3 regions of the Streptomyces sp. NPDC104581 genome follow, and region 1 is predicted to be linked to each of the others. Evidence: riboswitches for the same ligand, from Rfam matches in the RefSeq annotation. Region 1 holds a riboswitch; each other region holds the start of a gene.
The links. Region 1 has a riboswitch for cobalamin ahead of metE (5-methyltetrahydropteroyltriglutamate--homocysteine S-methyltransferase). Riboswitches for the same ligand answer to the same signal wherever they lie in the genome.

Region 1 (4,034 bases):
AGCGGCTGGTCGTCGCGGACGAATGACCAGGCGAGCATCGTGACGGGCCCGGTGAGCATGCCCTTCACCGGCCGGTCGGTGAGCGACTGCGCGTACGACGTCCAGCGCACGGTCATCGGTCCGGGCCGGGAGATGTCCCCGGCGAGGACCGGCGGGCGCACGTACCGGGTGCCGTAGGACTGCACCCAGCCGTGGCTCGTGGCGACGTAACCGGTCAGCTGTTCGGCGAAGTACTGCACCATGTCGTTGCGTTCGGGCTCACCGTGCACCAGGACGTCGAGCCCGGTCTTCTCCTGGAAGGACAGGACTTCCCGGATCTCTTCCCTGATCCGTTCCTCGTATCCGGAGGTGTCGATCCGCCCGCCGCGCAAGTCGGCCCGCGCGGTGCGCAGTTCGGCGGTCTGCGGGAAGGAGCCGATGGTGGTCGTCGGCAGCGGCGGGAGGCCGAGACGGGTCCGCTGCGCCGTGGTGCGTTCGGTGTACGGCTGGGAGCGCCGTGCGTCCGCGTCGGTGACGGCGGCGGTGCGGGCGCGCACGGCGGGGTCGCGGGTGAGGGCGGAGCCGGCCCGGGAGGCGAGCGCGGCGCGATTGGTGATGAGTTCGGCCGTGATGACGTGGGTGCCCTGCCCGAGTCCGCGTGCCAGGACCGCGATCTCCTCCGTCTTCTGCCGGGCGAAGGCGAGCCAGCGGGTGATCCCGGGGTCGATGTCGCGTTCGTCGGTGGCGTCGAGCGGGACGTGCAGCAGGGAGCAGGAGGCGGCGACGTCGACGCGGTCGGCGAGGCCGAGGAGCGTGCCCAGGGTGGTGAGGGACCTCTCGTAGTCGTTGATCCAGATGTTGCGTCCGTCGACGACGCCCGCGACCAGTCGCTTGCCGGGCAGCCCGCCGACGGCCGCGAGGGCGTCGAGGTCGGCGGCGGCCGATGCGGTGAGGTCGAGCGCGAGTCCGTCGATCGGGGCCCTGGCGAGGACGGGCAGCGCGTCCCCGAGCCGGCCGAAGTAGGAGGCGACGAGCAGTTTGGGCCGGTCGGCCGCCCCGCCCAGCTCGCGGTAGGCGCGGCCGGCGGCCTCCAGTTCGGCGGGGGTACGGTCCTGGACCAGCGCGGGCTCGTCCAGTTGCACCCACTCGGCTCCCGCCGCGCGCAGGTCGGCCAGGATCTCGGCGTACACGGGCAGGAGCCGGTCGAGCAGGGTCAGCGGCTCGAAGCCGGCGGGGACACCGGGGGCGGGCTTGGCCAGCAGGAGGTAGGTGACGGGGCCGACCAGGACCGGGCGGGCGGTGAGGCCGAGCGCGAGGGCTTCCCCGAACTCGGCGACCTGCTTGGCCGGGTCGGCGGTGAAGACGGTGTCCGGGCCCAACTCGGGCACCAGGTAGTGGTAGTTGGTGTCGAACCACTTCGTCATCTCCAGCGGCGCGACGTCCCGGGTGCCGCGAGCCATGGCGAAGTAGCCGTCCAGCGCGTCGGCGTCAACCGCCGCGCGGTGCCGTTCGGGGACGGCGCCGACCATGACGCTGGTGTCCAGGACGTGGTCGTAGTAGGAGAAGTCGCCGGAGGGCACTTCCTGGATGCCCGCTTCGGCCAGTTGCCGCCAGTTCGTACGGCGCAGCTCCTCGGCGGTCCTGCGGAGGGCGGCGGCGTCGACGCGGCCCTTCCAGTAGCCCTCGACGGCCTTCTTCAGTTCCCTGTTCCGTCCCTGGCGGGGGTAGCCGTACACGGTGGCCCGTGCTGCCGCGGCCGCGGACTTCTCTGTCACGGAACTCTCCTTCGCGAGATGTGTCCTTGAGGTCCCGGGGACGGGACGCGGGCGCGAAGGGACGACCGATCGTGCGGTCCACGCCGCGTCGTCGGACGCGCGTGCCGCTCGATATGTGCGCCGACCCGCCCACGAGGTCACCGGAACGACCGCGCGCGATCGGTCACGCGCGGGCAACGGGCAGGTCTTCGGACTCGTGGGCCCGTCTCGTACCGTTCACGAGACTCCTACTGGCCGTCGCTTCCCAGACCCGTCCGGGCCCAGTGCGTATGACGGCGGTCGTTCCCACTCACCGCTGCGGGGCAGTCCCGGATTCCCACCGGGTTCCCTCTTACGACGCACCTGCCTGGCGGACAGGGACGAACCAGCTGCACCGACCAGCCTAGAGGGCCGGGCGGCGGGCGCACACGTGTGGACCACATCGCGGACGGGGGAACGGGCGAGGCGATCCGGGCGCAGGAGGCACGACGGGTCCCCGGTGCGCGCAGGAAGGGGCGGGCCGGTCCCCGCGCTCCGCCGGCCGCACGACGAGGGCGGCGATGTTCCACGCGTCGTCGTCGCCCCGGTGGTGGCGGCCCTCCAGCGGGAGGCCGGCGCGGTGGTCCCTCGCCGGTGCCCGACAGGTCGCCTCGACGCCGACCATGCTCAGCAGGTGCCCCTCGTCGTCCATGGGGCCGGGGGAGGAACGGCCCGGTCCCCGGTCATCCGGTTTCCCGGCGGGCGGCGAGCGGCGGACGCAAAGTGGCAGGCGGCGGAAGGTGGTTGGGCGTCACCGGACGGTGCGTCGGGTCTCAGGTGCCGGCGTTCCCCGCCCGGCCGGGCGGGGCGGACTGATGGCCGTGCGGAAGGTCGCGCGTCAGGGTGGGGACGGGGCGCGGGATCGTACCGAAGTCGTTGTCCGGGTCGACGGGAAGGCGGTTGATGACCGCTTCCAGCCGGGCCGGAAGGGTGGGGCGGCTGCCGGAGCGGCACTGGGTCAGGAGTTGGTGACGGATGCTCTCCGGCAGCAGGGGGCGCGCGGCCGGGGCCGGCGGCGCGCTGTCCGGTGCGGTCAGTCTGCGGGCCTCCGCACGCCAGTGCCGGGCGTCGCTGAACTCGGCACGCCGTCCATGGGCGAGGTAGAGACAGAAGGCGGCGGTGCGGTTGCCGCCGCCGGCCGCGAACTGCCACCAGAACTGGGCGGCGTCGTGGTCACGTGCCAGATGGAGCAGCGCGCCGAAGACGACCGCGCCCTCGGGGTCCGGCCGGTCGTCATCGGCCAGCCGTGCCAGGGCCGTTGCCGCCTGCGGGGTGTCGACGATGAGGGAGACCGCGAGGTCGAGGTCGCGGGCGGCCTGCTCGTGCGCGGCGGGAGTGCGCGGCGCGCCGGAACCGGGTTCGGAGGGTACGCGGGCGGCCCTGGCCTCGACCCGTCGCCTGGCGGCTTCGGTGTCGTAGTCGGTGTAGGTGTCGACGAGGACCTCTGCCTGGTCGAGCAGGGTGCTGATGGAGGCGTGGTCGTTGGTGCGCACGGCTACCCTTCCGTCTCGGTCGGTTCGATGGCCAGGTCGAGTTCGCGTGCCAGGCGGCGGCGGGCATGCTGTGCCTGGGAGCGTACGGTGGCGAGTTCGATGCCGAGGTACTCCGCGACGTTCTCCTCGTCCTCGCCGAGGACGAACCTGAGGACGATGATGTCGTACTGACGCTCGGGCAGGTCCATGATGGCGCCGTACAGGCCGAGTTCACCTTCCAGGACGGTGAACTGGTCCCGGGTGCCGTCCCGGAGGAGTTTGGCGAGTGCCGCGTGGAAGGCGGCGGTGCCGACGAGGAGCGGCCGCAGTCCGCGTTCGTCGAGCCAGCGGTGGGTCTCCTCCTTCAGCAGCGACCAAGCGTAGCGGGAGACCGACTCCCGGGCCAGCGCGTGTTTCCAGTCCCGTTTCAGGTGCGCGCAGGCGGTGTCCACCACGGTCTCGGCCGCGGGGCGCCCGCCGACCTGGGAGTGGGCGTAGCGCATCCATAATTCGCGGTGGTAGTCGTGGAAGGCGTCGAAGGTCAGGCCCAGCCGTCCCTGCCGGGCGTCGTCGGGGGCTTCTCCGGTGCCGGGGGCGTCCGCGGCCCGTGTCCTGGGGGTACTGGCGGCCATCATTTTCCGCTCTCGGACGCGCGCGTCGGCGCGTCCGGTGTCGGGGCGGCGCCCGACGGTGTGTGGGGGGCGTACTGCGGACCTCGGAGGTGGCGTGCTCCGGCGCGCGCTTCGGTCGCCGGGCCGCTTCTCGTGGCGGTCCTCGGGTGGCCGGTGAA
Region 2 (4,034 bases), on a different contig from region 1:
CCACCGGCAACCTCTGGCAGCACGGCGGGATCTTCCCCAACGGCATCGGCTCCAGCCTGATGACCCTCCAGGGCGTCATGTTCGCCTACCTCGCCGTCGAACTCGTCGGCGTCACGGCGGGCGAGTCCGAGAACCCGGAGAAGACGCTCCCCAAGGCGATCAACACGCTGCCGTGGCGCATCATCGTCTTCTACGTCGGCGCGCTCACCGTCATCCTCGCCGTCGTGAAGTGGACCGAGTTCAGCGAGGGCGAGAGCCCGTTCGTGCACGCGTTCGCCAGGATCGGCATTCCGCTCGGCGCCGGAATCGTCAACTTCGTCGTGCTGACGGCGGCGCTGTCGTCCTGCAACTCCGGTATGTACTCCACCGGCCGGATGCTCCGCGACCTCTCCGCCAACAAGGAGGCGCCGAAGGCCCTGGGCAGGCTCAACAGGCGCCGGACACCGGCCACCGGCATCGCGGCGTCCGTCGCGCTGATGGGCATCGGCGTCGTCCTCAACTACGTCGTCCCCGAGAAGGCGTTCCTGTACGTCACCTCGGTGGCCACCGCCGCCGGTATCTGGACCTGGATGATGATCCTCATCAGCCACATCAAGTACCGCTCCGCCGTCGTCGCGGGCCGGCTCCCGACGTCCCCGTTCCCGGCCCCGGGCGGCTCGGCCCTGAGCTGGGTGGCGCTGGCGTTCCTGTCCTTCGTGACCTGTCTGATCGCCTACGACTCCGACGCCCGTGTCTCGCTGTACGTCGGCGCGCTCTGGGCGGTGTTCCTCGTCGGCGGCTGGGCGCTGCTCAAGAGCCGCAACCCGGAACTCGCGGCGCGCGCCCCCGAGGGCCCGAACGAGCCGGAGTTCGCCAAGGCCGGCGACTGACACCCACCCCGCGACGTCCCGGCGGCTCCCCGTCGGCCGCCGGGCGTCCCGGCACCCGTCTCACCAGGTGGCCTCCGTGTCTCACACACGGAGGCCACCTGTCTATCCTTCACCCCATGCTGACCATCACCCAGGCGCTGTACGACCAGATCGTCGCCCACGCGCGGGCGGACCACCCCGACGAGGCGTGCGGCGTGATCGCGGGCCCCGAGGACAGCGACCGGCCCGAGCGCTTCATCCCGATGCTCAACGCGGCCCGCTCGCCCACGTTCTACGAGTTCGACGCGGACGACCACAAGAAGCTCGACGACGAGCTGCGCGAGCGCAACGAGGACCTGGTGGTCATCTACCACTCGCACACCGCGACCGAGGCGTACCCCTCCCGCCGGGACATCGACCTGGCGATGGAGCCGTTCGCCCACTACGTCCTGGTCTCCACCGCCGACACCGACGACATGGGCCCCTTCCAGTTCCGCTCGTACCGCATCGTCGACGGCGAGGTCACGGAGGAAGAGGTCGAGGTCGTCTGACAAACTGACGCCGTCCAGGGCGGCAGGACCCAGGAAGCCGGTGTGAATCCGGCACGGTCCCGCCACTGTGACCGGGCCCCGCGCGCGAGCGGGGGCCCGGAAGCCAGGAACTGACCTGTCGCCCTTCTCCCACCATGCCAGGGGACGCGGAAATCCCCCGGAGGAGGCCCAGTCATGCCCTCGCGACGCCACGCGCTCATACCGGCGGTCCTGCTACCGCTGCTGCTCCCGCTCGCCGCCTGCGGCGCCACCCCGGACCCCGTCCGTGCCTCCGGGGCACCGGCCGGCGGATTCCCGTACACCGTCACCAACTGCGGTGTGCGGACCACCTTCGAGGCACCCCCGAAGCGCGTGGTCACGATGAACCAGCACGTCACCGAGATCATGATCGAGCTCGGCCTCACCGACTCCCTCATCGGCACCGCCTGGCTGGACGACGCCGTCCTCCCCGCCTACCGGAAGGCGTACGACAGCGTCCCGGTCATCGCCGAGGAGTACCCCTCCAAGGAGAGACTCCTCGCCGCGAACCCCGACTTCGTCTACGGCGGCTACGCGAGCGCCTTCGCCGCCAAGGACGGCCGCACCCGCGACGAACTCAAGGACGCCGGCATCGACACCCGGCTCAACCTGGAGAGCTGCGCCGAGGGCCGGACCTCCATGGACGACGTGTTCCGCGAGGTCCGCGAGGTCGGCCGTACCTTCGGTGTCGCCGACCGCGCCGAGAAGTGGACCGCCGGAGCGCGCACCACCCTCGCCACCACCGCCGCCGCGACCGAGGACGTGGAGCCCGTCCCGGTCTTCGTCTACGACAGCGGCGACAAGACCGCGTTCACCGCGGGCGGCAGGGGCATCGGCAACGAGCTGATCCGGCGGGCCGGCGGACGCAATGTCTTCGCCGACCTCGACAAGTCCTTCGGCGACGCCACCTGGGAGCAGGTCGTGGCCCGCGAGCCCGAGACGATCGTGATCTACGACTACGGCGCCACCACCGTCGCGCAGAAGAAGAAGCGCCTGCTGGAGGACCCCGTACTGAAGGACGTCCCGGCGATCAGGAACAGGAGCTTCGCCGTCCTGCCGCTCTCCGACGCCGTCCTCGGCGTCCGCGCCCCCGCCGCCGTCCGGCGCCTCGCGGCCCAACTCCACCCAGGGGCGGGACTCTAGAGGGCTCCCGCCGTCATGACCTGCCGGACCCCGCCCGGCCACCGCCGGCTGCGGCACGCCCTCGTGCTCGCCTCGCTCGCCGTGGCCCTCGCCTGCGCCGCCGTCGCCGGGCTCGCGCTCGGCTCCGTCCGTATCCCGCCCGGTGAGGTCCTCACGATCCTCACCGGCGGCGCGGAGCCCAGTCCCTTCCGCACGATCGTCCTGGACGTGCGGCTGCCGCGCGTGCTGCTCGGCGCCGTCGTCGGCGCCGGGCTCGCCGTCGTCGGGACCGTCCTCCAGGCCCTCGTCCGCAACCGGCTGGCCGACCCGTTCCTCCTCGGCATCTCCTCGGGGGCGTCCGCCGGCGCCGTACTCGTCCTGGTCCTCGGTGTCGGCGGCGGTGTCGGCGCCGGGATCACCACCACCGTCGCCATGCCTGCGGCGGCCTTCGCCGGCTCGCTCACCGCCATGACCCTCGTCTACGCGCTGGCCAGGCGCGGCGGCACCATGACCGGCGGGCGGCTCGTACTGGCCGGGGTGACCGTCTCGTACATCCTGTCCGCGCTCACCACGCTCGTCCTGGTCGTCTCGGCCCGGCCCGAACACTTCCAGGAAGCGCTGTTCTGGTCGCTCGGCGGCCTCGGCAGCGCCCGCTGGGGCGCGCTCGCCGTCCCGGCCGTCGTCCTCGCCGCGGGCACCGCCGTCCTCATGGCGCTCGCCAGACCCCTCGACCTGCTGCTGGTGGGGGAGGAGGGCGCGACCGTACTCGGACTGGACACCGCGCGCTTCCGCGCCGCCGTGTTCGTCCTCGCCTCACTCGTCACCGGCGTCATGGTCGCCGCCAGCGGCGCCATCGGCTTCGTCGGACTGCTCGTGCCGCACGCCGCGCGCATGGCGGTCGGGGCAGCGCACCGGCCGCTGCTGCCGGTCGCCGCGCTCGGCGGCGCGGTCGTCCTCGTCGTCGCGGACCTCGCCGCCCGGACCGTCGCCGCGCCGCAGGACATCCCCGTCGGCGTCCTCACCGCCCTCATCGGCGGCCCGTTCTTCCTGTGGCTGATGCGCCGCCGTCCCGAAGGAGCCCCCGTATGAGCGACCGAACGGCCGCCTCGCTGCGGATCGAGGGACTCTCCTACGGAACGGGAGACGGCCGGCACCTCGTCGACGCCGTCGATCTCACCGCCGCACCGGGCGAGACCGTCGGACTCGTCGGCCCCAACGGCAGCGGCAAGACCACCCTGCTGCGCTGTGTGTACGGGGCGCTGCGCCCCACCCACGGCCGGGCGCTGCTGGACGGCGACGACCTGCACACCATGACCGCCAAGGAGCGCGCCCGGCGCGTGGGCACCGTCCCGCAGGACGGGCAGACCGACTTCGAGCTGACCGTCCGCGAGGTCGTCGCGATGGGCCGCTCCCCGCACCGGCGCTTCTGGGAGGCGGACACGGCGGCCGACACCGCGCTCGCCGACGCCGCGCTCGACCGGGTCGGCATCGCGCC
Region 3 (4,034 bases), on a different contig from region 1:
TCAAAGGGCATGTTCGGGAACCGGCGCGGAAGTACGGAACGCACACCGTTGCCGTACCGATATGCGGACGGGGGGTGACGCGTGCCGAAAAGGTCCCCTAGATTTCCTGCGAGTTTCAGCAGGTGATCCAGTGAGGGGACGACTCGCCATGCCAGAGCCGGCACAGCCAAGTTCCGCCGCACCGAAATCGTCCGGGCGTCTCACGCCGAAGTCGATCGTCATATGGGCGCTCGTCGCCCTGGTGGGAGCGGTCGGCTGGGGTGTCCTCGCGCTGTCACGCGGCGAGGAGATCTCCGCGGCCTGGATGCTGGCCGCGGCACTCGGCTCGTACGCGATCGCCTACCGCTTCTACTCCAGATTCATCGCCCGGCGGGTCCTGAAGGTCGACAAGACACGGGCCACGCCCGCCGAACGGCTCGACAACGGTGTCGACTTCCACCCCACCGACCGGCGCGTGCTCTTCGGCCACCACTTCGCGGCCGTCGCGGGCGCGGGACCGCTCGTCGGACCGGTGCTGGCCGCGCAGATGGGTTATCTGCCCGGCACGATCTGGATCGTCGCGGGTGTCATCTTCGCGGGCGCGGTCCAGGACATGGTCACGCTGTTCTTCTCCACGCGCCGCGACGGCCGTTCGCTCGGCCAGATCGCGCGTGACGAGATAGGCCCGTTCGGCGGCGCCGCCGCGCTCATCGCGGTCTTCCTCATCATGATCATCCTGCTGGCGGTGCTGGCACTGGTCATCGTCAACGCGCTCGCCGACTCGCCGTGGGGTGTCTTCTCCATCGCGATGACCATCCCGATCGCGCTCTTCATGGGCGTGTATCTGCGGGTGATGCGGCCGGGCAAGGTCAGCGAGGTCTCGCTCATCGGCGTGGCGCTGCTCCTGCTCGCGATCGTGGCCGGCGGCTGGGTCGCCGAGTCCTCGCTCGCCGACACCTTCACGCTGGAGGCCGGCACGCTGGTCATCTGGATGATCGTGTACGGCTTCCTGGCGTCCGTGCTGCCGGTCTGGATGCTGCTGGCGCCGCGCGACTACCTGTCGACCTTCATGAAGGTCGGCACGATCGCGCTGCTGGCGATCGGCGTGGTCGTGGCGCTGCCGACGATGAAGATGGACGCGGTCACGGAGTTCGCGAGCCGCGGTGACGGCCCGGTCTTCGCCGGATCGATGTTCCCGTTCGTCTTCATCACGATCGCGTGCGGCGCGCTGTCCGGTTTCCACTCCCTCATCTCCTCGGGCACCACACCGAAGATGGTGCAGAAGGAGACCCAGATCCGGATGATCGGGTACGGCGCGATGCTCACCGAGTCGTTCGTCGCGATCATGGCGATGATCACGGCGTGCATCATCGACCCGGGTCTCTACTTCGCGATCAACTCCCCCGCCGGAGTCATCGGCGGCACGGTCGAGTCCGCCTCCCAGGCGGTCGCCAACCTCGGCTTCACCATCTCGCCGGACCAACTCGCCCAGGCGGCCAAGGACGTCGAGGAGTCGAGCCTGCTGTCGCGGACCGGCGGCGCGCCGACCTTCGCGCTCGGCATGGCCGAGATCTTCTCGTCCGTCATCGGCGGCGCGGGGATGAAGGCGTTCTGGTACCACTTCGCCATCATGTTCGAGGCGCTGTTCATCCTGACGACGGTGGACGCGGGGACGCGCGTCGGGCGCTTCATGCTCCAGGACATGCTCGGCAACGTGTACAAGCCGATGCGCCAGGTCAGCTGGAAGCCGGGCGTCTGGTTCGCCAGCGCCGTGGTCGTCGGCGCGTGGGGCTACTTCCTCTGGGTCGGCGTGCACGACCCGCTGGGCGGCATCAACCAGCTCTTCCCGCTGTTCGGCATCGCGAACCAGCTCCTGGCCGCGGTGGCGCTCGCCGTGTGCACGACGCTGCTGGTGAAGTCCGGGCGCCTCAAATGGGCCTGGGTGACGGCGGTTCCGCTGGCCTGGGACGCGGCGGTCACGCTCACCGCGAGCTGGCAGAAGATCTTCTCCGAGGACCCGAAGGTCGGCTTCTTCAAGCAGCGCGAGGTCTACCAGACGGGCATCGACAACGGCGAGGTGCTCCCTCCGGCGAAGACGATGGACGACATGCACACGGTCGTCACCAACTCGACGGTGGACGGCGTGCTCTGCGCGCTCTTCGCGATCCTGATCATCGTGGTCATCGCGGACGCCGGCCGCGTCTGCTACAAGGCGATCCGGCACCCGGAGAGCGTCAAGCTCTCGGAGACGCCGTACGTGAAGTCGGAACTGGTCGCGCCGGCGGGCATGTTCGCGACGAAGGAGGAGAAGGCGGAACTGGCCGCGGCGGAGACGAAGGCGTCGGCCGGGGCGGGCGCCGGGACGGGCCGGTCATGACCTCGGCGGCGAAGGTGCGCCACGCGGTGGGCCGGATCCGCTGGTACGTGAGGGAGTTGACGGGCGAGTCGGCGTACGACCACTACGTGGCCCACACCCGCGCCTGCGACCCGACGGCGGAGCCCCTGACACGCCGCGCCTTCGAACGGAACCGGATGGACGCACGCGAGGCGGACCCGCGGGAGGGCTTCCGCTGCTGCTGAGCATGACGACCGAAGGGCCGCTGTTCCCCCGGGGGGAGCGGCGGCCCTTCGCCGCTCCCCCTGATCGAGGAGGTCCGACACAACATGTGGGGGGTGCCGCTCCCAACGAGCCCCACATGTATGCTCAAGTCTGCTGTCGCCGCAGGAGAATCCGGTGGAAATCCGGAACTGTCCCGCAACGGTGTGCTGTGGTGCGCTTCGTCGCGCCCGCGAGTCCGAGCACCTGCCGACGGCGCATCCGGGTCGACCGAACCGGGTGCCGAGACGTCCGGGCCCCGAGGCAGGGCCGGTGGACGCCGCGCCGCGCGCCGCCCGTTTCCGGGACGGCCTACGCTGCCGTGCGCCGCCGTGCCCTCCCCGAGGCCCAGAGCCGAGCGAGGGAGAGCACCACGTGACCATCGCGCCAGCCGATCCGGCTTCAGCGATCTCCGAGCGGGGACGGGAGACGGCCGGACCGGCCGACGGACCCGGGACGGGCCTTCTGCGGCTCCTCACGGACCTCACCGCCGACCTCGCCGACACCGAGCCCGGCAGGGTCGCCGCCGCCGCGCTCCGTGGCCGCAGCGCCGCCTCGGACGAGGCCGAGCTGCGCGGACTCGCCACCGAGGCCGCCGCCGGGCTCATCTCCGAGGACCCCGCGTACTCCCGCCTCGCCGCCCGCCTGCTCACCCGCGCCATCGCGGAGGAGGCCGCGGGCCAGGGCGCCGTCTCGTTCTCCTCCTCGGTCGCCGTGGGCCACGCGGAGGGGCTGATCGCGGACCGTACGGCCGCGTTCGTCACCCGCCACGCCGCCCGCCTCGACGCGCTGATCGACCCCGCCGCCGACGACCGCTTCGGCTACTTCGGTCTGCGCACCCTCTTCAGCCGCTATCTGCTCCGGCACCCGATCAGCCGCGATGTCATCGAGACGCCGCAGTACTTCATGCTGCGCGTCGCGTCCGGGCTGGCCAAGGACGACTCCCCGGCCGCCGTGGACGAAGTCGCCGCGCTGTACGGCCTGATGAGCCGACTCGACTACCTCCCCTCCTCCCCCACCCTCTTCAACTCCGGCACCCGGCACCCCCAGATGTCGTCCTGCTATCTGCTCGACTCCCCGCTGGACGAGCTGGACTCCATCTACGACCGCTACCACCAGGTGGCCCGCCTCTCGAAGCACGCGGGCGGCATCGGCCTCTCGTACTCCCGTATCCGCGCCCGCGGTTCGCTGATCCGCGGCACGAACGGGCACTCCAACGGCATCGTGCCGTTCCTCCGGACGCTCGACTCCTCGGTCGCCGCCGTCAACCAGGGCGGCCGGCGCAAGGGCGCCGCCTGCGTGTATCTGGAGACGTGGCACGCGGACATCGAGGAGTTCCTGGAGCTGCGCGACAACACCGGCGAGGAGGCGCGCCGCACGCACAATCTGAACCTCGCGCACTGGATCCCCGACGAGTTCATGCGCCGGGTCGACGCGGACGGCGACTGGTCGCTCTTCT

Region 2: linked by a shared signal. The riboswitch ahead of ACZ61E_RS15475 (ABC transporter substrate-binding protein) and the one ahead of metE (5-methyltetrahydropteroyltriglutamate--homocysteine S-methyltransferase) in region 1 are both predicted to bind cobalamin.
Region 3: linked by a shared signal. The riboswitch ahead of ACZ61E_RS15140 (ribonucleoside-diphosphate reductase subunit alpha) and the one ahead of metE (5-methyltetrahydropteroyltriglutamate--homocysteine S-methyltransferase) in region 1 are both predicted to bind cobalamin.

What each region holds. Positions count from the first base shown of each region.
Region 1 is NZ_JBVJNN010000001.1:195,029-199,062, forward strand. Features, by position in the region: gene metE (5-methyltetrahydropteroyltriglutamate--homocysteine S-methyltransferase) at 1-1,754, opposite strand, end outside; cobalamin riboswitch at 1,917-2,138, opposite strand; partial or broken gene ACZ61E_RS00895 (DNA polymerase III) at 2,251-2,349, opposite strand; gene ACZ61E_RS00900 (hypothetical protein) at 2,546-3,265, opposite strand; gene ACZ61E_RS00905 (RNA polymerase sigma factor) at 3,268-3,879, opposite strand.
Region 2 is NZ_JBVJNN010000016.1:24,089-28,122, reverse strand. Features, by position in the region: gene ACZ61E_RS15485 (amino acid permease) at 1-869, shown strand, start outside; gene ACZ61E_RS15480 (M67 family metallopeptidase) at 986-1,399, shown strand; cobalamin riboswitch at 1,380-1,532, shown strand; gene ACZ61E_RS15475 (ABC transporter substrate-binding protein) at 1,574-2,560, shown strand; gene ACZ61E_RS15470 (FecCD family ABC transporter permease) at 2,576-3,628, shown strand; gene ACZ61E_RS15465 (ABC transporter ATP-binding protein) at 3,625-4,034, shown strand, end outside.
Region 3 is NZ_JBVJNN010000015.1:111,813-115,846, reverse strand. Features, by position in the region: gene ACZ61E_RS15150 (carbon starvation CstA family protein) at 149-2,356, shown strand; gene ACZ61E_RS15145 (YbdD/YjiX family protein) at 2,353-2,559, shown strand; adenosylcobalamin-variant (AdoCbl-variant) riboswitch at 2,693-2,792, shown strand; gene ACZ61E_RS15140 (ribonucleoside-diphosphate reductase subunit alpha) at 2,951-4,034, shown strand, end outside.